3 regions of the Pseudoalteromonas sp. UG3-2 genome follow, and region 2 is predicted to be linked to each of the others. Evidence: predicted binding sites of a transcription regulator. Region 2 holds the regulator's gene; each other region holds the start of a gene.
What was found. Region 2 encodes sigma-54, which starts transcription at its own class of promoters, with help from an activator protein. Its sites were predicted from a motif close to GTTGGCACGNNNNTNGNNT; they were not measured.

Region 1: the regulator sigma-54 is predicted to act here: its motif matches at 4,360-4,378, upstream of R3P39_RS03635 (flagellar basal body rod protein FlgF).
Region 3: the regulator sigma-54 is predicted to act here: its motif matches at 1,433-1,451, upstream of flhA (flagellar biosynthesis protein FlhA).

The regions. Positions count from the first base shown of each region.
Region 1 covers NZ_JAWLJU010000002.1:66,653-74,288, forward strand. Annotated here, with positions in the region: gene R3P39_RS03605 (chemotaxis protein CheV) at 1-64, shown strand, start outside; gene R3P39_RS03610 (CheR family methyltransferase) at 80-910, shown strand; gene flgB (flagellar basal body rod protein FlgB) at 1,343-1,753, shown strand; gene flgC (flagellar basal body rod protein FlgC) at 1,756-2,187, shown strand; gene R3P39_RS03625 (flagellar hook assembly protein FlgD) at 2,205-2,891, shown strand; gene flgE (flagellar hook protein FlgE) at 2,926-4,290, shown strand; gene R3P39_RS03635 (flagellar basal body rod protein FlgF) at 4,415-5,179, shown strand; gene flgG (flagellar basal-body rod protein FlgG) at 5,196-5,984, shown strand; gene flgH (flagellar basal body L-ring protein FlgH) at 5,997-6,680, shown strand; gene R3P39_RS03650 (flagellar basal body P-ring protein FlgI) at 6,692-7,636, shown strand, end outside.
Region 2 covers NZ_JAWLJU010000002.1:1,957,318-1,964,953, forward strand. Annotated here, with positions in the region: gene R3P39_RS11920 (KpsF/GutQ family sugar-phosphate isomerase) at 1-550, shown strand, start outside; gene kdsC (3-deoxy-manno-octulosonate-8-phosphatase KdsC) at 550-1,101, shown strand; gene lptC (LPS export ABC transporter periplasmic protein LptC) at 1,098-1,652, shown strand; gene lptA (lipopolysaccharide transport periplasmic protein LptA) at 1,642-2,187, shown strand; gene lptB (LPS export ABC transporter ATP-binding protein) at 2,184-2,909, shown strand; gene R3P39_RS11945 (RNA polymerase factor sigma-54) at 2,956-4,455, shown strand; gene hpf (ribosome hibernation promoting factor) at 4,485-4,772, shown strand; gene ptsN (PTS IIA-like nitrogen regulatory protein PtsN) at 4,774-5,232, shown strand; gene rapZ (RNase adapter RapZ) at 5,225-6,091, shown strand; gene R3P39_RS11965 (HPr family phosphocarrier protein) at 6,091-6,360, shown strand; gene mgtE (magnesium transporter) at 6,599-7,636, shown strand, end outside.
Region 3 covers NZ_JAWLJU010000002.1:110,342-117,977, forward strand. Annotated here, with positions in the region: gene fliR (flagellar biosynthetic protein FliR) at 1-148, shown strand, start outside; gene flhB (flagellar biosynthesis protein FlhB) at 160-1,290, shown strand; gene flhA (flagellar biosynthesis protein FlhA) at 1,489-3,591, shown strand; gene flhF (flagellar biosynthesis protein FlhF) at 3,611-5,110, shown strand; gene R3P39_RS03850 (MinD/ParA family protein) at 5,103-5,963, shown strand; gene R3P39_RS03855 (RNA polymerase sigma factor FliA) at 5,966-6,700, shown strand; gene cheY (chemotaxis response regulator CheY) at 6,742-7,125, shown strand; gene R3P39_RS03865 (protein phosphatase CheZ) at 7,145-7,636, shown strand, end outside.

The DNA.
Region 1 (7,636 bases), 1.9 Mb from region 2:
TATTGCTAAGTTTAACCCCGATGAATTAGCCGCAGCGGTTAAGAAATGGGTTCATTGTGATTAAAGCTGGTGGTAGCACTTGGAAAATAAGCATTTAGAGCAAAAAGAGTACGATCAATTTCGAACCTTTCTGGAGCAGCAGTGTGGGATCGTACTGGGCGACAACAAATTGTACTTGGTTAAAAGTCGGTTAGCTCCACTGATGGCGCGCTTCAATGTTGAGTCTTTGTCATCGTTAGTTGCTAAAACACTTAGCCCCCATGAACGGCAACTTCGTGCCGCGGTGGTTGATGCTATGACCACCAATGAAACCTTATGGTTTAGAGATACTTATCCGTTTGAGTTACTGAAAAATCGCATCCTGCCGGAGTTCAAAGACTTAAGAAGGCCAGTGAAAATTTGGTCGGCGGCAAGTTCGTCAGGACAAGAGCCGTATTCCATTGCCATGTCAGCTAATGAATACGTTAGTAAGTCGCCTGGCGCCCTCAAGATGGGCGTGCAGATAGTGGGTACTGACATTTCTAATACCATGCTTGATATGTGTAAAAACGCTGAATATGACGCTTTGGCGTTGGCGCGTGGATTGTCTCCAGAGCGGCGCAAAAAGTTTTTTACCGACAGCGGTAACGGTATGGCCAAAGTGGTGGAGCCAATTCGAAAAATGGTGAGCTTTAGACACCTTAACTTGTTGGACTCTTATGCTTTGATGGGCAAGTTTGATGTCATCTTTTGCCGTAATGTACTGATTTATTTTTCCCCAGAAGTCAAAGCAAAAATCATTGCGCAATTTGCACAGTCACTCAATCCTAATGGCTATTTGTTTTTAGGTGCCTCTGAGTCAATGGCTGGATTGAGTGATGACTTCACTATGATCCGCTGTAACCCAGGTATTATTTACCAGAAAAAATAGTCACTCTGCCATTAAGTTTTGCAACAGTGTCTCAAAACACTGTTGCAAGCTAGATTTCTACCTTTCGACTTATTCATTGTTTTGCCTTTGCCTTTGCCTTGCCTTTGCCGTTGCCATTGAGTTGCTGTTGCCGAACCTTGTCTTGCTTAGCCTTGCGATACTACTTCTGAAAATAACTTTTTCTCACCATAGTAAACCGTTTGGTGCTAATTTTTAGTAATAAACTGACCATCAACACTTACTTTAACCTTTACTTTTTTGCTCTATTCACTGTGATTCTGAGTGAGCATAAGTTTAATGAATTAGCCTCAAATAGATATACATCTCGCCTTTAAAGTAATATTACTCATTGAAATAAAAAGGAAAAAATAAATTTATATTTTGGCCTAAAGATTGCTTAATCACTGTGAGTCAAATTTTTGGAGTTTAACTATGGCTATAAGTTTCGATAAAGCACTGGGTGTTCATCAGCATACCATGCTGATCCGCTCGCAACGTGCGGAAATGTTAGCGAGTAATATCGCAAATGCGGACACTCCAGGATACAAAGCAAAAGATATTGACTTCGCAGGTGCCTTAAAAGCGGCAAAAGCGGGGCAAAGAAGCGGCAATGATATGGTTAGAACCGATGCTAAGCATCTCAGTGGTGGCACTAAAATGACCAACGCAAATGAACTATATCGCTCGCCAAATCAAGCAGATACAGGTGATGGCAACTCAGTGGATATACAAGTGGAACGGAACTTGTATACACAGAATGCATTAGAGTACCAAGCCAGTTTGCAATTTTTATCTGGTAAGTTCAGCGGCCTTAAAAAGGCACTGGGTGGTCAAGGAGCATAATTATGAGTCTTTACAACGTTTTTGATATTTCTGGCTCGGGCATGAGTGCCCAAAATGTGCGCCTGAACACCACTGCGAGTAACATTTCGAATGCCAACTCGATAAGCTCCAGCCAAGAGGGAGTGTATCGCGCTAGGCATGCGGTATTTGCAGCTGAACTTTCTAAAGCTTCAACATCCCAAAACAATGCCATGGGATCGTCCGTTGGAGTTAAGGTGTTAGGTGTGGTTGAAAGCGATAAGCCGCTTCAGATTGAGTACAGCCCCAACCATCCTAGCGCTGATGCAAATGGCTACATTTATAAACCGAATGTGAATGTGGTAGAGGAGATGGCAAATATGATTTCAGCCTCTCGCTCATACCAAACCAATGTTCAGGTTGCAGATGCAGCGAAGCAAATGTTGAGCAAAACCCTGCAGCTTGGTCAGCGCTAGATTGGGAGTAACAGCTGATGAGTAATGATGTAAATTCCGCTACTTCGTCGTACATGGATTCTCTGCGGTGGAATAAAGAAAATCGCACCACAGAGGAACAAAAAAACCGAGACACCTTAACGCAGGAAGATTTCTTCTCATTGCTTACTCAGCAGCTGTCTTATCAAGATCCAAGCAAGCCTGCTGACAATGATCAGATGATCGCGCAAATGACCAACTTCACCATGGCAGAAGGTATTTCGAAGTTAAATACGAAATTTGAATCGTTAAGCGCGTCAATGACTTCTAACTCAGCACTGCAAGCGTCTACATTAATTGGCAAAAAAGCATTGCTTGAGTCAAACATGCTTGAACACGGCGATGATGCTTTGTCAAAAGGTTCAGTTATAGTCGAGCAGCCTGTTGAAGAACTTAATATTGGTATTTATGACCAATCCGGAGCCTTGGTAAGAAAACTAGAAATGGGTCCACAGGCTGCAGGTGCAGTTAAGTTTGAGTGGGATGGTAAAAACCAAGATGGTGAACTGATGCCGGACGGTGATTACGAAATTAAAGCTGAGGGGATGATGAATGGTCAATACACTAACTTCCCATCTGCAACGTTTAGAAATATCGATAGTGTTAATGTCAACGGTGCAAATGGCATTGTAATTAATACGAAAGAAGGCGCGGTGCGCTTAACTGATATAGCTGAAATAGCTTAATTTAAAGAATTAACCTTAACAAAGAGGTGACGAAATGAGTTTTAATATTGCACTTACAGGTTTGTCAGCCGCGCAAAAAGACTTAGATGTGACGGCGAACAACATCGCTAACGTGAATACAACAGGCTTTAAAGAGTCTCGAGCTGAATTTGCTGACGTTTATGCAGCATCTGTATTTAGTTCAGGCAAGACTAAAAACGGTGATGGCGCTCAAACTACAATGGTAGCGCAGCAATTTCACCAGGGGTCTCTTAAGTTCACACAAAACTCGCTGGATTTAGCTATTACGGGTGAAGGCTACTTCGCAATGTCTGAAGAGTTTGGCTCTCAAGATTATGCTTTTACTCGAGCAGGAGCATTTAAGTTAAACAAAGATAACTTCATTGTTGATGCCCAGGGTAACTTTTTACAAGGCTTCCCTGTGGATGAGAGTACAGGCGACAATGAGTCGGTCAGTCTTAGCACCGCCAGTGCTATTCAGATCCCTGACTCATCAGGCTCACCAAGAGCAACAACTAATGTCTACTCTTCTTTCAACCTAGATTCTAGAGAGGTTCACAAACCGCTAGCTTTTGACCCAGAGGAAAGTGCGACTTATAACCACTCCACTTCGACAACGGTATACGACTCATTGGGTCAGCCCCATACGATGCAGTTGTTTTTTAAGAAAACAGATGGCATTGCACCGAATGTTGACAACGAGTGGCAGGTGTTTGCAACCTTAGATCAAAAACCTTTTGATTTAAGTGGTCAGGAACAAACCACTACTCCATACACACCAATTACAACCTTTGTATTTGATTCCGCTGGTATTCCTTCTACGACAGATGGCAACCCAAATACGGGCAGTACCTTTAATGAGTTAACATTGCCAAGTGGTGCAGGTGGTGGTGCTGGCTTATCTGACTTGCTTGGAAATGGTGCTAGCTTTCCAAGCGATGTAACCTTGAATTGGCGTGATGAGTCGAATACAACGGGTAAACTACCAACACAATATGCAAGTAAGTACGAGACCAAAGCGCTTGAGCAAGATGGTGCCACAGTAGGTAGGTTGTCAGGTATCGATATCGGTGGTGATGGTAAGATTGTGGCTTCATACAGTAATGGTGATCAGTCTTTCTTGGGTCAAGTAGCCATGGTCAGGTTTCCCAATTCACAAGGATTGCAGCAGGCAGGTAACACCTCTTGGAAGAAAAGCTTAACATCGGGAGAACCCATTGCCGGTGAACCTGGCTCGGGAACGCTTGGTGCAATAAACTCATCCGCCTTAGAGCAATCTAATGTTAATTTAACCAATGAGTTGGTGGACCTTATCAGTGCACAGCGTAACTTTCAGGCCAACTCCCGTGCCTTAGAGGTTAACTCAACGCTACAGCAGAACATTCTGCAGATCCGATAAACTATTATGCCCTCCAAAGGCTGCGCTCGTCGCAGCCTTTTTTATCCCTGTCAAAAACATCACTCATAACTTGGCACTAAGCTTGCAATAACCAATACAAGTTAGAATTTTAAGGGTCATCGTTATGGATAAAATGGTATATATCGCCATGTCAGGCGCGAAGCAAAGCTTACGCGGAGTGGCATTAAAAGCGAATAACCTTGCTAATGCCAATACGACTGGCTTCAAAGCCGATTTTGCGCAAGCCCGCTCAATGCAAGCGTTTGGTGAAGGGTTACCGACTCGAGTGTTTGCTATGCAAGAACGCCCTGGCACCAATATGACCGGTGGCGCTATCGTAGAAACCGGCCGTGAGCTCGATATTGCTGTGGATGATAAGTCTTGGCTCAGTGTGGTGGACGCCAGTGGTGAAGAAGCTTACACCAAGGTAGGCACGCTCAACATCCGTAATGATGGCGCTTTGGTCACCAGTCATGGCCGTCAACTAATTGGCGAAGGCGGTCCTATCGTTCTTCCTATTCCAGTAGATAAAGTGGTGTTTAGTGACGATGGCTCAATTCAAGTAAGGCCCCAAGGCGCCCCTGCCAACTTTTTGGAAGTGGTGGATAGGCTCAAGGTCATTGAAGCAGATAACAGCAAACTGGCGAAAGGCAACGATGGCCTGTTTAGACCAAAAGAAGACAAACTTGAAGACGGCATTTGTGGTTTTTGTGAAATATCACCCACTGCCAAAGTCCAGAGTGGCTTCTTAGAAATGTCCAATGTTAATCCAGTTCACGAGATGGTGGATATGATCAACCATCAGAGACAATTTGAAATGCAAATTAAGCTGATGAAAACAGCTGAAGAAATAGACGAGCGACACACTTCGCTCCTACGCATAGTATAAGCGTGAGGTAAGAGTTATGAATCCTGCACTGTGGATAAGTAAAACCGGCTTAGATGCCCAACAAACCGATATTTCGGTGATTTCGAATAACTTGGCAAACGCCAGTACGGTGGGCTATAAGAAAAGCCGTGCTATTTTCGAAGATCTTTTATATCAAAACATCAACCAGCCAGGCGGGCGCAGCTCTCAAGATACTGAACTGCCTTCAGGCTTGATGCTAGGCGCTGGTGCCAAAGTGGTTGCCAACCAGAAAAACTTTTCTCAAGGCAACATGCTCAGCACTGAAAATTCTCTAGATTGGATGATCCAAGGCCCGGGCTTTTTTGAAATCCAAATGCCTGACGGCACCACGGCGTACTCCCGAAATGGTCAGTTTACCACTGACGAGGAAGGGCGAGTCGTGACCTCTGGTGCGGGTTTCCCATTGCAGCCAGAAATGAATGTGCCAGATGATGCTCAATCCATTACCGTCTCACAAGATGGTGAGGTGTCTGTGCGGGTTAACGGCCAAGCTGAAAACGTGGTCATTGGTCAGCTGGTGATCAGCGACTTTATTAATCCATCGGGTTTAGAACCCATCGGCCAGAACTTGTACACCGAAACCGCGGTAAGTGGTGCGCCAGTGCAAGGCAACCCCAGCGTTGAGGGGCTAGGAAAAATTGTTCAAGGGGCATTAGAAACGTCCAACGTGAATGTCACCGAAGAGCTGGTTAATCTGATTGAAACGCAACGGGTTTATGAAATGAACTCGAAAGTCATCTCATCGGTGGATCAGATGCTTAGTTATATTAATCAGCAGCTTTAATTAGGGGGTAGTATGCGTGCATTATATTTAGCCATCGCAACCGTTGCAGCACTCAGTGGCTGTAGCACAACACAGAATAAACATGTGGTGCGTGATGATCCTTATTATGCACCTATCTACCCAGAAGAAACACAGTCGCAAATGGTCGCTACGGGTTCATTGTTTAATACCCAGTTTTCCAATGATCTATACGCCGATAAAAAAGCGTTGCGGGTAGGAGATATTATTACGGTGGTGTTAAGAGAAACCACGCAAGCGACCAAGGCGGCAAACTCCACGCTGGAAAAAGACAGTGAAGTGTCAGTGGATCCTTTAATAGGCTTGGGGGGAAATGCCATTAATATTGGCAGTGAGGCGATTCAGTTTTCATCGGGCTCGGCCTCTTCTTTTGAAGGAGACTCACAAGCTAATCAGTCTAATAGCCTATTTGGTAATATTTCTGTCAATGTGACGCGTGTTTTACCTAACGGCAACCTAGTGATCCGTGGTGAGAAGTGGCTGACCTTGAATTCTGGCGAGGAGTTTATTCGTTTAGAGGGGCTGGTGCGGCCTCAGGATGTCAAAGCGGATAATACCGTAGAGTCTAACCGTGTTGCTAATGCTCGAATTCAATATTCAGGCAAAGGCGATCAGCAAGAAGTGCAAAGTGCTGGTTGGTTAACGAGCTTCTTTATGAGCGCGATAATGCCATTTTAAGGGTGTAACAAATGAATAAGTCGATAGCAAAACTACTGTTAAGTTCAGCGCTGTTCGCTCTGACTGTGATTTCTTTTGGCAGTAAAGCAGAGCGAGTTAAAGATGTTAGTATGGTTGAAGGCGTGCGTTCAAACCAGTTGGTAGGTTATGGCTTAGTTGTAGGCTTACCGGGCACCGGCGAGCAAACCCGCTTTACCGAGCAAAGCTTCAAAGCAATGTTAAATAGCTTTGGTATTTCGATGCCGGCTAATTTAAAGCCAAAAATTAAAAATGTGGCAGCCGTTGCTGTGCATGCGGATTTACCTCCGTTTGTAAAACCGGGCCAAACCATTGATGTTACTGTGTCTTCTATAGGCAGTGCCGGAAGTTTGCGTGGCGGTACCTTGTTACAGACGTTTTTAAAAGGCGTGGACGGTAATGTCTATGCCATTGCTCAGGGCAGCTTAATTGTCGGCGGCCTAGGTGCTGAAGGGGCTGATGGTAGCCGAGTGGTGATCAACACCCCAACCGTTGGCCGCGTTGCCAATGGCGCTACAGTTGAACGCGCGGTACAAAGTCCGTTTACTCAAGGGGATTATATCACTTTCAATCTCAACAACCCGGATTTCACCACAGCAAAGCGCTTAGCAGACACCATTAATGATTTAGTCGGACCAAACAGTGCGAAACCAATGGATGCGGCTTCGGTAAGGGTAATTGCCCCACGAGACCCATCACAGCGAGTGGCGTATTTATCCACCTTAGAAAATTTAGAGTTTAAACCAGCAGACACCGCTGCCAAAATTATCGTCAACTCGCGTACCGGCACCATTGTGATCGGCAAAAATGTGAAATTACAGCCTGCAGCTATCACTCATGGCGGCCTCACAGTAACCATCGCTGAGCAACAAAATGTTGCGCAACCCAATGCTTTGGCAGAAGGGGAGACTGTGGTGACACAGCAAAGCATCATCGAT
Region 2 (7,636 bases):
TAAAGTGTCTAAAGAGGCGTGCCCACTAGGATTAGCGCCCACGGCCAGCACCACAGCGACCTTAGTGATGGGCGATGCCATGGCGGTCGCTTTACTCGAAGCACGAGGCTTCACCGCGGATGACTTTGCCCTTTCTCACCCTGGTGGCAGCCTTGGCAAACGCTTACTACTGACACTCAATGATGTGATGCACAGCGGGGATACTATCCCTATGGTCCATGAGCTCAGTACAGTGAAAGAGGCCTTATTTGAAATGTCAGCTAAAGGCTTAGGTATGACCGCCATTATCGATGACCACAAATGCCTTAAAGGGATTTTTACCGATGGTGACTTGCGTCGTATTATCGAGCAAAAAATCGATATTCATAGCACCCCCATCACCCAAGTAATGACGGCCAAATGCACCACCGGGAAAGCCAATATGTTGGCAGCTGAAGTGCTTAATATTATGGAAAAAAAGCGCATCAATGGCTTAATTGTGGTGGATGATAACAACAGCCCGATTGGTGCTTTGAATACTCAAGATTTGCTGCGAGCAGGAGTGTTATAATGCAGTTTAAAGATTTATATCAGCCCATATCTGAGTCCGCTTGGCAGCAAGCCAGCAAAATTAAATTACTTATTTGCGACATTGACGGTGTTTTTTCCGATGGTCGCATATACTTAGGCAATAATGGCGAAGAACTAAAAGCGTTTAATACCAAAGATGGATTTGGCGTCAAAGCGCTCATTGACAGTGGCGTTGAAGTGGCCGTTATTACCGGTCGCCATTCACAAATTGTTCAGCAGCGTATGACTAGCTTGAATGTAAAGCACATTTATCAAGGCCAAGAGGACAAGTTGCAAGCCTATCAAGCACTGAAAAACACACTCAATCTAAGCGACAGTGACATTGCCTACATAGGCGATGACGGCCCAGATTTGCCAGTAATGGCGCAAGTGGGTTTTGCTGTAGCGGTCAACGATGCTCACCCGGTGATTAAACAGATTTCAGATTACATTACCTTGCAGCCAGGGGGCTTTGGCGCAGTGCGAGAGCTCACCGACTTATTGATGTTAAGCCAAGGTCATAGCCTAACCACCAAAGGTGTCAGTGCATGACCGTACTTCGTGTCATCTTACTTATTGTTTTCGCAGCCATCATGGTGTGGATGTGGTCTCCCATGTTCAACCAAGATACTAGCCGCAAAAGCCAAGGAGATGAGCCGCTGGCTAAACCTGACTATGTCGCCACCGCATTACAACAAACCACCTACAGTGAAAATGGCTTGCTCAACTACCAAGTCACGGCAGATAAGATGGAACTCTATCAAGACCTTGGTTTTAGCCATTTTGAGAAACCCATTTTCACTTTGTACAACGGCGAGCAAAATTGGCGCATTAGCGCCCTTGAAGCCACGTTATATGAAAACAACACCCTGATTTTAGAGGGCCAGGTACTAGCACAAAACTTAGTGCCAAACGCCATGATAAGCGATATTAACGCCGATAATGTCAGAGTCGATATTAAGCAAAAATTGATGAAGTCGGAACATCCAGTCATTATTACAGGTCCTAGTGTTAAGATCACCGGAAAAGGCCTGCATGCGGATTTACACAACCAAGTGATCGAACTCATCAATCACACTAAGACAATTTATTATGACCAGTAAAGTAATGAACAAACTCGTTTTTTTAGGCTTATTAGCTGCCGCTACCAGCGCGCTCGCCGCGGAGCAAAATGAAGTCATCATTGATTCCGGCAGACAGCAAGCCCAGCTACAGAGCAACATTGGTATTTTTGAGCAAAACGTGGTGATTATCCATGGTGACAGAAAAATCCAAGCCGACCGCCTAGAGGTCCATCGTCGCGCAGAGCTTGGCACCAACAAACAATTATTGGTTGCCACCGGAAGCCCAGCTATTTTTAGTGAAAAGCAAGCGGATGGTAGTTTATTAGAGGCTAAAGCCAATGAAATTCGTTACGACGTCGCAGCACTGACGCTAGTCATTTCCGGTGACGCCGAAATTAGCCAAGCAGGACAAAAAATTAATGCTCAGGTCATCACCTATGATATTGAACAACAACTGATCAGCGCAGAACGTTCAGGACAACAAGACTCCAGGGTCAGAACGGTATTAGTGCCGGTTAATGAGGGCGATGAAAACAAAAAAGAAAAAGAACCATCGCAAGGTAACAATCCATGAGCGTATTAACAGCAACGGGGCTTGCCAAAAGCTACAAAGGCCGACAGGTGGTCAAAAATGTTGAGTTAAGCGTTGAAGCTGGCAGCATTGTCGGTTTATTAGGGCCTAATGGCGCTGGCAAAACCACCACGTTTTATATGATCGTAGGCTTAGTGCCTAGCGACAAAGGTGAAATTAGCATCAATGATGAAGACATCACGTTATTGCCAATGCACAGCCGTGCCCGAATGGGGATCGGCTATTTACCCCAAGAGTCCTCGATTTTTCGTAAGCTTTCCGTATACCAAAACTTAATGGCCATTTTAGAGACCCGTAAGGACTTAACCAAGGCCCAACGCGAAACCGAACTCAATGAACTATTAGATGAGTTTAATATCCAGCATATTCGCGACTCACAGGGAATGGCATTGTCTGGTGGTGAACGACGTCGAGTAGAGATCGCCCGAGCACTGGCGGCCAACCCGAAATTTATTCTCCTTGATGAACCTTTTGCTGGTGTTGATCCCATTTCGGTGTTAGATATAAAGACCATTATTGAACACTTAAAAAATCGTGGCATTGGCGTGCTAATTACGGATCATAATGTCAGGGAAACCCTTGATGTATGTGAAAAAGCTTATATTGTTTCACATGGGGAATTAATCGCATCAGGTACGCCAGAACACGTTTTAGCCGATCAAACCGTAAGAGATGTCTACCTAGGCGAACAATTCAAGCTATAGTTAAGACGTAGTAATAATAACTGTTAAAAGGGATTGTTAAAGATACATGAGGCAATCATTACAGCTGCGCATGGGGCAGCAACTTACAATGACTCCACAACTGCAACAGGCGATTCGCTTGCTGCAGCTCAGTACGTTGGATTTGCAACAGGAAATCCAAGAAGCACTGGATAGCAATCCGTTGCTAGAAGTGGAAGAAGGTGAAAACGCTGATACCGAAAGCTTGGAGCAAAACAACCAAGAAAAATCCGCTGCAGACGAAGGTCAAGCATCTCAGGAAGAAGCGCCTGTCAGTGATTATGAGCTCGATTCTGATACCGCCATGAGTAAAGACACGGTCAGCGATGACTTAGCCATGGACGTCACTTGGGATGAGTATATGAGTGCAGCCCCTGTTGCCAGCTCTGCACCTCTTCCTGATGATGATAATGTTTATCAAGGAGAAACGTCTGAGTCGCTGCATGACTATTTGATGTGGCAATTAGAGCTCACTCCTTTTAGTCCCACGGATAGAGCCATTGCTATTGCTATCATTGAGGCGGTAGATGTCTCAGGATTACTTACCCTAAGCTGTGAAGACATTCTCGACAGCATTAATGACGCAGAAGCAGAGGAACCGATAGAATTAGACGAGGTGGAAGCCGTACTCAAGCGTGTGCAGCTGTTTGACCCTGTCGGTGTTGCCGCGCGTAGCTTGCAAGAGTGTTTGTGTATTCAGCTTAACCAATTTGCACCAGAGACGCCTTGGCTGGCAGAAACCAAAATGATCCTTACCGAGCACATCGATCTGTTGGCGAGCCGAGATTACCGTACTTTAGCGAAAAAAACCCGGCTCAAAGAAGCTGAGTTGAAAGAGGTGATGACTCTTATTCATAGCCTCAACCCCAAACCGGCCGCCAGCATTATTCGTGAAGAGCCTGAGTACGTCATTCCTGATGTCTCGGTAAAAAAAGTAAAAGGTCGCTGGGTAGTTGAACTCAACCCAGATGCTATGCCGAAAATCCGCGTTAATGACCATTATGCGGCCATGTCTAGAACCGCTCGCTCTAGTGCTGATAGCCAATTTATTCGCTCCCACTTACAAGAAGCTAAGTGGTTTATTAAAAGCTTAGAAAGCCGTAATGATACTTTATTAAAAGTAACCAATTGCATTGTCCAACAACAACAGGCATTCTTTGAACATGGCCCTGAGGCAATGCGCCCTATGGTACTTAATGATGTCGCTGAGATGGTTGATATGCATGAGTCTACAATTTCTCGTGTCACCACCCAGAAGTATATGCATACGCCTCGTGGTATCTTTGAGTTAAAGTATTTCTTCTCTAGCCATGTAAGTACCGAAAACGGCGGTGAGTGCTCATCTACCGCGATTAGAGCGCTCATCAAGAAGCTAATAGCTGCAGAAAATACCGCTAAGCCATTAAGCGATAGCAAAATTGCAGATATTTTAGCTGAGCAAGGAATTAAGGTAGCGAGACGTACGATTGCAAAATATCGTGAATCCCTAGCCATTCCACCGTCAAATCAACGCAAAAGCTTGATTTAAGACGTAAAAAACCAAGAAGGAAAATGCTTATGCAACTAAATCTAACTGGTCGCCATGTAGAAATCACAGACTCATTACGAGACTATGTCACCAACAAGTTTGCGAAGCTAGAGAGGCATTTTGATCATATAAATAACGTTCACGTGATCCTTGATGTTGAAAAGCTGGTACAAAAGGCAGAGGCAACATTACACGTCAACGGCGGTGAGCTGTTTGCATCAACCGAGCATCAAGACATGTATGCGGCGATTGATAAGCTCATTGATAAGCTAGACCGTCAAGTTATCAAACACAAAGAGAAGCTCACTCGACACTAAAATGAAATTATGCACATTAGTGAACAAGGACTGTAGCAAAGCTGCGGTCCTTTTTAATAGCAAAAAAAGGATCCTCGAGTACATCAGCGAGTTGGCCCACAAGCAACTGCCTGATGTCGGTAAACACGTCATTCTCGATGCCTTAATGACACGGGAAAAACTCGGCAGTACTGGGATTGGTAAAGGCATAGCCATACCTCATGGTCGGGTTCAAGGTATTGAAGAGATCCTAGCGATGGTACTGGTCAGTAAGCAGCCGATCTCCTTTGAAGCAATCGATAAACAACCCGTGGACATTTTTGTCGCGTTTATTGTCCCTGAGGGCAATAATGAAGAACATTTAAAAACTTTAGCTGCTATAGCTGAAAAACTGCAAGACAAATCGTTTTGTAAACAGCTACGGCACGCCAAGACCGATCAAGAGCTTTACGCGGTTATCCAAGGAGACGATAATGAGTGATGAAGACAAGGGATTAGAGTTAATCATTATTAGTGGCCGCTCTGGTTCTGGAAAATCAGTGGCTTTACGCGTGTTAGAGGACTTAGGCTATTACTGCGTTGATAACATCCCAGTCAACCTGCTGCCTTCTTTGGTGCGCAGCGTATCGGATAATTACAATAAAATCGCTGTCAGCATCGACGTTAGAAACCTACCCAAAGAACAAGACGAATTTAACGACATACTTGAGTATCTTCCTGGATTTGCTAAGCCCGCTCTATTTTATTTAGATAGTGACGATCAGACCCTTATAAAGCGCTTTTCCGAAACCCGACGTTTACACCCACTATCGCTGCATAACTTGCCACTCGATTTAGCAATAAAGAAAGAGCGCGAGCTATTGGATGTCTTGATCACCCGAGCTGACTTTTTACTCGACACTACCAGCCTCAGTGTCCACCAGCTAGCAGAAGAGATCCGCGAGAAGATTTTAGGTAAAAAAGACAAACAACTGATCATCACCTTTGAGTCATTTGGTTTTAAGCATGGTATCCCTAAGCAAGCCGACTACGTGTTTGATGCCCGCTTTTTGCCCAACCCCCATTGGGAGCCAGAGCTAAAACCATTAACGGGCTTAGATCAGCCGGTGATTGACTACCTTGCTAGCCACAGCATAGTGCAGAAGTTTACTTGGCAAATTCAAACTTTTGTGCAAACTTGGCTGCCACACTTAGAGCGTAATAACCGCAGTTATTTAACCATAGCCATTGGCTGTACTGGCGGTCAGCACCGCTCTGTTTATCTGGCGCAAACCATTGGCGAACGCTTTGCCAAAACTCACAGTAACGTCAAAATACGCCACCGTGAGCAGGAAGGCTGATGCAACAAGGGACCTTTTTAATCAAAAACAAACTCGGCTTGCATGCCAGAGCCGCGTCGGTGCTGGCGCAACTAGCGACGCAATTTGATGCCTCGGTCACGCTTTATCAAGGCGATAAGTCAGCCGCCGCTGATAGCGTGCTAGCACTGTTATTGCTTGAGAGCAGCCAAGGTAAAGAGGTTAAGGTGGTGTGCGAAGGCCCTGACGCTGATAAAGCGCTGGCTGAAATTGGCGCCTTGATTGAAAATAAATTCCACGAAGATGAGTAATACCAAGCTGTTTGGATAACTCATCTTTACTGTCCACCTTCACATCCTGTCGTCATAGCTGATCCGGTGGCGCTTTTCTTTACTCTACTTGGTAGTTTTTTGTAAAGTGGGTTACACTGTATTGCCCTCCTGGCGCTGCATGTAAGGTTGCTTCTCTGCAATAAAACAACAAAATAGCTAGGGTAAAATATAAAACCAACAACCATAGTATTCAGTATTAACACGCAAAAGGATGCCTATGCCTGAAGTATTTGAGCAAGACTACACACTGGAACAACTGCAAAAGGTGACAAAAGCCTTAAACAGTGGACAGTTTGTTCAAGTTCGGCGGGTATTAGCTGAAACCGCGCCGTGTGATACTGCTCTTTTACTCGAGTCTTCACCGCATAAAGTCCGTGCCATGCTCTGGCAATTGGTCGACCCAGATATTCAAGGGGATGTCCTTGAAGAACTGTCCGAGGACGTGCGTTTGGGGATCATCGCGCAGATGGAACCGGAGCTCATCGCAGCGGCTACCGAGGACATGGATGACGACGATCTCGGCGACGTATTAAGAAGCCTGCCTGATACCGTTTATCAAGACGTGATTGGCGCCATGGATAGCCAAGACCGCGATCGCGCCACCCAAGCCTTATCGTACAAAGAGCATTCTGCCGGTGCTTTAATGAGCACCGATACCGTCACCATTCGCCCCGACGTCACCTTGGAAGTGGTATTTCGTTACTTGCGCTTAAAAGGTGAGTTACCCGATGGCACCGATGAGCTCTATGTGGTCGACAAAGACAACTGCTTTTTAGGGGCGTTAACCATCAATTTATTATTAACCAGCTCACCTGAGAGCTTGGTGCGTGACTTGATGGATGAAGACAAAGAAACCATCCCTATCTCGATGGATGAATCAGAAGTGGCACAACTGTTTGAGCGTCACAACTGGATCTCAGCGCCTGTGGTGGACGATAACGCGCATTTGCTAGGCCGAGTCACCATCGATGACGTCGTTGATGTTATTCGTGAGGACGCTGAGCACAGTTTACTAAGCATGGCCGGCCTTGAGGATGAAGAAGATACCTTTGCACCGGTGATGAAAAGTAGCCAGCGCCGCTCTATTTGGCTTGGCATTAATCTTTTAACGGCGTTACTGGCGGCCTTTGTTGCCAGTTTCTTTGAAGGCACGTTAGATATTCTGCCCATTCTTGCGGTATTAAATGGCATTGTGCCCAGCATGGGTGGTGTGGCTGGTAGCCAAACGCTCACCTTGGTGATACGGGGTATCGCC
Region 3 (7,636 bases), 1.8 Mb from region 2:
GAATATTTTCTCAGTAGGCTTCGCCTTTACTTTGGTGGCCGGATTAACCATTATCTGGATGACGTTAGGGAATTTCTTAGCGCAATACGAATTCCAATGGCTAAAAATGACCGAGCTAATGTGTAACTTAGTCGGTTGTACGGTATAGGAGCGCTGTAAATGGCTGAAGATTCGGGTCAAGAACGCACCGAGGAACCCACCCAGAAAAAAATTGACGACTCCAAGAAAAAGGGGCAAGTGGCACGCTCTAAAGAGCTTGGCACGACCTTCGTGCTGATGTTTTCTGCTATCGCGCTGTTAATGTATGGTCCGGGTATAGCCAAAGGGCTCTATAATGTCATGGGTCGCATGCTAACTCTCAATCGTAACGAAACCTATGACACCACCAAAATGTTTGCCCTGTGGGGCGAAGTCTTTGGTGAGTTAATTTTTCCTATGTCGATGTTCGTTTTTATTATCGCCATTGCCGGCATTGTTGGTAATACTTTATTAGGCGGCTTTAACTTTTCTTGGAAAGCTGCCGCCCCTAAAGCCAGTAAAATGTCTCCAGCTAAGGGCATTAAGCGAATGCTGGGGCCGCAAGCCGCTATCGAGCTATTAAAATCAATCTTAAAGTTTGTGCTGGTGGCAGGCTGCGCTATTTTACTGATTAATCTCTACTTCGACGAAATACTGCACCTGAGTATTGAACAGATCCCTGCCAGTATTGAGCATGCCCTAGAAATATTGGCTTGGATGTTTTTGGCCTTGAGTTGTACCATGATCGTTATTTCTGCGATTGATGCGCCGTATCAAAGTTATAATCATCATAAGCAGCTAAAAATGACGCTGCAAGAAGTCAAAGATGAATATAAAAACTCTGAGGGTGATCCACAAATTAAAGCGCGCATTCGCCGTACACAGCGCGAAATGTCCCAACGCAGAATGATGCAAGAAGTGCCTGATGCTGATGTGGTGGTGACCAACCCAACCCATTACTCAGTGGCACTAAAATACGATACTGAAAAGGCCGGCGCCCCTATTGTTATTGCCAAAGGGGTGGATGAACTGGCGATGCAAATACGAAAAATTGCCAAAGGCAACGAAGTACCTATTGTTGAGTCACCGATACTAACTCGTTCTTTATATCACACCACAGAAGTGGGCGATCAAATTCCAGAGCAATTGTTTACCGCGGTGGCACAAGTACTGGCCTATGTTTTCCAGCTGAGCCGTTTCCAAAAAGGCAGAGGCAAGCGACCGACCGCACTGAGTAAAGATTTGCCTATCCCAGATGATCTGAAGCACTAATCGCGAACATAAAAGAGTATTTCGCTGGCGAGTTTACCCTGAACCCCACAGGGTAGAAGCATCGCTCTCGACACCATTATTTAGCTGCAACCCGGCTTCCTTAATTCAGTAAAATAGATTGCATACAAGCACTGACGACACACTTGGAATATATATTGCTTTATTCACTGTGTGTCAATTTTTTGCATGTGTTAAGTTATGGAATTTAAAGCGGTTTTAGAACAACTCAATCGAGATAAAAAAGAATATGCTAAGGGCGTTGGTACTCCATTGCTGGTACTTGCGGCCTTGGGTATGGTGATTTTACCGTTACCGCCATTCTTACTCGACATTCTTTTTTCTTTCAATATAGCACTTGCACTGGTGGTTCTTTTAGTCACGGTTTACACCATGAAACCACTGGAATTTGGCATGTTCCCGGCGGTGTTGCTAATCGCCACCATTATGCGCTTAGCACTGAATGTTGCCAGTACTCGAGTGGTACTACTAGAAGGTCATACTGGTGGGGACGCTGCAGGTAAAGTGATCGAGGCTTTTGGTAGCGTGGTGATTGGCGGTAACTACGCCGTTGGTTTGGTGGTGTTCCTTATTCTTATCATCATTAACTTCGTGGTTATTACCAAAGGTGCCGGGCGGATTTCGGAAGTGTCTGCACGTTTTACCCTGGATGCCATGCCTGGTAAACAAATGGCCATTGATGCCGACTTAAATGCTGGCTTCATCTCTGCTGAAGAGGCCAGAACTCGTCGTGATGAAGTAACTCGAGAGGCTGACTTCTATGGCTCGATGGATGGTGCCAGTAAATTCGTTAAAGGCGATGCCATTGCGGGGATAGTGATCCTAGCAATTAATATCATCGGTGGCTTATTTGTTGGTATGATCCAACACGACTTAACTTTTGGTCGGGCCATGGAAGTGTATACCATGCTGACCATAGGGGATGGCCTGGTTGCACAGATTCCTTCTTTATTGTTGTCGATTGGTACTGCCATTGTTGTGACGCGACAAAACGAGTCGCACAACATGGGCGATCAATTTAAAACTCAGTTAGGCAATGAAAAATCACTGTTTATTGCCTCTGGGATCCTTATCACTATGGGTCTCGTCCCTGGCATGCCTCATGTGGCTTTTTTAAGTTTAGGCGCGCTGCTTGGCTATATTGCGTATTACACTCAGCAACAAAAGAAAAAAGCGGAAATCGAGAAAGCCGAACAAGAAGCCAGCGGAGCTCAGGGCAAAGGCGCGCAACAGCAAGAACAAAAAGAGCTGGGCTGGGACGATGTGCAGCCGGTTGATGTGATCGGACTTGAGGTGGGCTACCGACTCATTCCTTTGGTTGACCAAGCACAAGGTGGCGAGCTATTAAGTCGCATTAAAGGGGTTCGTAAGAAGCTTTCGCAAGAGTTGGGCTTCTTGGTGCCACCAGTGCATATCCGCGATAACTTAGAGCTCGATCCCAATGCCTACAATATTACTCTAATGGGCGTGGGCTCAGGAAACGGTGAACTGAAACATGGTGATGAATTAGCCATTAATCCCGGCCAAGTATTTGGCCCCATTAAAGGCATTGAAACCAAAGATCCGGCGTTTGGTTTGGATGCAGTATGGATTAAGCCGGATCAGAAAGACGAAGCGCACTCATTGGGCTACACAGTGGTGGATGCTGCAACCGTGGTGGCCACTCACATTAGTCAGTTGCTAACCAACAATGCTTCATTGTTGCTGGGCCATGAAGAAGTGCAAAACCTACTCGATATGCTCGCCAAGAGCCACCCACGTTTAGTGGAAGGACTCGTGCCGGATATTCTACCGCTAACAACAGTGGTAAAAGTACTGCAAAACTTACTCAATGAAGGCGTAGCCATTCGCGATATGCGCTCTATTGTTCAGACCCTAGTTGAGTATGGTCCAAGAAGCCAAGACCCCGATGTACTTACGGCTGCAGTGCGAATTTCACTGCGCAGATTAATCGTTCAAGACGCGGTTGGCGGCGAAGAAGAAATCCCTGTCATAACATTGGCGCCTGAGTTGGAACAGATGTTGCATCAGTCACTTCAGAACGCAGGTGATGAGGGGGCAGGTATCGAACCTGGCTTGGCGGAGCGGCTTCAAGAGTCATTACGAGAAGCGCACCATAACCAAGAAATGCTAGGTGACCCGTCCATCTTATTAACCTCAGGTATGTTAAGAAGTGTGCTATCTCGATTTGTTAAACACACTATCCCGGGCTTAAGAGTGATGTCGTATCAAGAAGTACCGGAAGAAAGACAAATCAAGATTGTGAGCTCGGTTGGACAATAGAGGATAAAGGGGCTGTAACATGAAAATTAAACGTTTTTTCGCAAAAGATATGCGTACGGCTTTAAATGAAGTGAAAGAAGAGTTAGGCGCGGATGCGGTTATCATGTCTAACAAAAAGCTGGCTGACGGTGTTGAAATTGTTGCCGCTGTGGATAATGACCGTGCTGCAGCGCCTAAGCCCCAATCACCAGCGCCTGCTACAAACAACGAAGCGCCAGCTAAACAACAGCCTAGTCGTTTTGTACGCCCTGAGCCACGTCAAGCGCAACCGAGCAAACAAGCGCAAGTGGCTGATAGCTTAGAAGCCTTGTTAGAGCGCCAAGCTCCACGGCCGCGTTCACCAGAATTGGCGTCAATGTTTTCACAGTCTGGTATTGATACTGAGCAAATGTTGGCGACAAAGCAAGAACCTCAGCGTCAACCACAACGCTCAGCTCAACCGAGTTATCACAGCAAGCCGCAACCAAGTCGCCAATCTTTTGACTTTGAAGACGATGACTTTGCCGAGTCGCAAAGCTGGTCGGAATCGGATGACTTAGACAGTGGTTTTGGCGATGAGCCAGCGCCAAGTCAGCGCGCTAAGGGCGATGAAATGAGCGACATGCGTGAAGAAATGAATGCCATTCGTCAGCTCCTAGAACATCAAGTTTCAGGATTAATGAGACAGGAAATGGCGCGCCGCGACCCAACTCGTGCATGCTTAGTTGACCGCTTAGAAGGCATGGGGATCGATAAAGATGTGGCAGAGCAAATGGCCTGCTTTATTCCCGATGATGTGTCACGCAAAGAAGCCTGGAATGCATTGTTAAACATGGTGATCAATCAAATGCACACCACCAACAACGACATTCTACGACAAGGTGGGGTGTTTGCTATGGTAGGTCCTACCGGCGTTGGTAAAACCACCACAGTAGCGAAGTTAGCTGCTCTTGGGGCACAAAAATATGGTGCCGATAAAGTTGCCCTGATCACCACAGACACTTACAGAATTGGCGCTTACGAGCAACTGGCCACGTACGGTCGCATTATTGGTTGCCCGGTTAAGCAAGTGAAAGATGCCAATGAACTTGCAGAAGTGCTTTATCATTTACGCAATAAGCGTCTAGTATTAATAGATACAGCCGGAATGAGCCAAAGAGATTTGCGCTTAACTGAGCAGTTAAATACACTTATGCGCAGTGCCCGCGTGGATATTCGTAGTTATCTTGTATTGAGTGCTACGGCGCAAATGAACGTGCTTCAAGAAACCGTAAGACACTTCAAAAAAGTAAATTTAAGTGGCTGTATTTTCACAAAACTTGATGAAAGTCTAAGTTTGGGCGAGATTATTAGTATTGCGATTCAAAATCGCTTGCCAATAGGGTATCTTACTAACGGTCAGCGAGTGCCAGAAGACATTCGCGTCGCAAATGCTCAAAAGCTAGTCAAAAAAGCCGAGCAATTGTATTTAAAAAGAATAAAAGCACAGCACTCTCGACGTGTACCTGTAGCGTCAGAGTCAGTAGGAATGTATGATTAACACAGTTTTAGATCAAGCAAGTGGCCTGCGAAAAATGAGTCAAAGTAGCAACCAAGGTGTAAAAGTGATAGCCGTTACCGGTGGCAAGGGAGGCGTTGGTAAAACCAATGTTTCATTAAACACGGCCATCGCAATGGGACAGCAGGGCCAGCGAGTATTGGTGTTGGATGCCGACTTAGGCTTGGCAAACTGTGATGTCATGTTAGGCCTTAGGGTTGAGAAAAACTTATCTCATGTGTTATCAGGTGAGTGCGAATTAGAAGAAATTTTAGTGGAAGGCCCCGCTGGGATTAAAATTGTGCCAGCAACGTCAGGCTCGCAAAATATGGTTGAGCTGACCCCAGCGGAACATGCTGGTTTAATTCGAGCATTCAGTGAGCTTGATAGCCACTTTGACGTATTAATTGTTGACACCGCAGCAGGTATCTCTGACATGGTGTTAAGCTTTTCCCGCGCTGCCCAAGATGTGGTTGTGGTGGTGTGTGACGAACCTACCTCCATTACGGACGCTTACGCGCTAATTAAAGTGCTCAGTCGTGAGCACGGTGTCTATCGTTTTAAAATTGTTGCAAATATGGTGCGTAGCTTGCGTGAGGGACAAGAGTTGTTTGCTAAACTCTCCAAAGTAACGGACCGATTTTTAGATGTTGCCCTAGAGCTAGTGGCAACCGTGCCATTTGATGAAAACATGCGAAAATCGTCGCGGCGGCAAAAGGCCATCGTCGATTTATTTCCAAGCTCACCAGCGGCTGTGGCAATTAAAGGATTGGCATCGAAAGCGGTTAAATGGCCTGTTCCACATCAACCTTCCGGTCATTTAGAATTTTTTATTGAGCAATTAGTGAATGGGTAATTATGGCTTCACCGGTCAATAGAGCGGCGGGATATCAAACTACAGACCACATCCATAAAGTGGTCGAACGGCATGCACCTCTGGTAAAAAAAGTGGCATGTCACCTCATCGCTCGACTTCCGGCTAGTGTGCAACTGGATGATCTAATCCAGTCGGGCATGATTGGGTTAATTGAAGCCACAAAGAATTTTGATGCCAGTAAAGGAGCCAGCTTTGAAACCTTTGCTGGCATTCGTATTCGTGGCGCTATGCTGGATGAAATGCGGCGTGGCGACTGGGCGCCCCGCTCGGTTCATAAGAACAGTCGAATGGTAGCTGAAGCCATATCAGAGCTTGAAGCAAGCCTCGGGCGAGAGCCAAAAGACACTGAAATCGCTGAAAAACTTGATATTACGCTAGATGAGTACCATCATATTTTACATGATGTAAATGCCAGCAAAGTCATAGGGATTGAGGATTTAGGGGTAGATGAAGATGTCATAACCCCTGCCAACAGCGACTTTGCGCTAGACAAACCGTTTAATAACGTTAAAAATGAACGTTTTAATTCGTCTTTAGTGGAAGCGATAAAATCCTTACCAGAGCGCGATGCGATGGTGTTGTCACTTTACTATAACGATGAAATGAATTTAAAAGAGATTGGCGCCATTCTCGATGTCAGTGAATCTCGAGTAAGTCAAATTCACGGTCAGGCAATGATTAAGCTAAAAGCAAAAATCAATGACTGGATAAATTAAAGTAAATAAATAGTTGGGTTCGAACCTCACTGGAGGAAGTTTTGGATAAGAACATGAAAATTCTCGTGGTTGATGATTTCTCTACTATGAGAAGAATAATCAAAAACCTATTAAGAGATTTAGGCTTTACCAATGTTCAAGAAGCTGATGATGGTAGTACAGCACTTCCGATGCTACAAAATCAGGAGTTTGACTTTGTAGTCACTGATTGGAATATGCCAGGAATGCAGGGCATTGACCTGCTGCGCGCCATTCGTGCAGATGAGAAGTTAAAACACATTCCAGTGCTAATGGTAACGGCGGAAGCAAAAAAAGAGCAGATCGTAGCGGCGGCGCAAGCTGGGGTAAATGGCTACATCGTTAAACCGTTCACAGCAGGTACACTGAAGACCAAGCTTGAAAAAGTATTTGAGCGGTTAGGCTAACAGCAAGGGGGAATGGCCTATGTCTGTGAATGCTGCGCCTCAAATCACACTTGAACAAGCAAAACAGCTAGTAGAGTATCTCGAGCAAGGTGAGCAAGAAAAAGCTGACCAACTTATTTTAGAGGCTGCAAACAAAGAGCAATCTGAGCTTTTCGCTGAGGTCGGTAAGTTGACTCGTCAACTTCATGAGTCGTTAAAAAACTTCGAGCTAGACACGCGACTGGCTGACCTTACCACAGAGGCCATACCGGATGCCAAGCAGCGTTTAAATTACGTCATGGAACTGACGGAGAGCGCTGCCAACAAAACCATGGACGCGGTGGAAGAAAGCTTGCCCTTAGCACAAGATTTGGCCGAAGAAATAGCACAAATAAAGCCCACATGGGATCGCCTAATGAATCGAGATATCGAGCTTGGCGAGTTTAAATCTCTGTGTCACGATCTTGACAGCTTTATGCAGTCGTCTAAAACCCGTACCGATGAACTACAAAGCTTGATGACCAATGTGTTG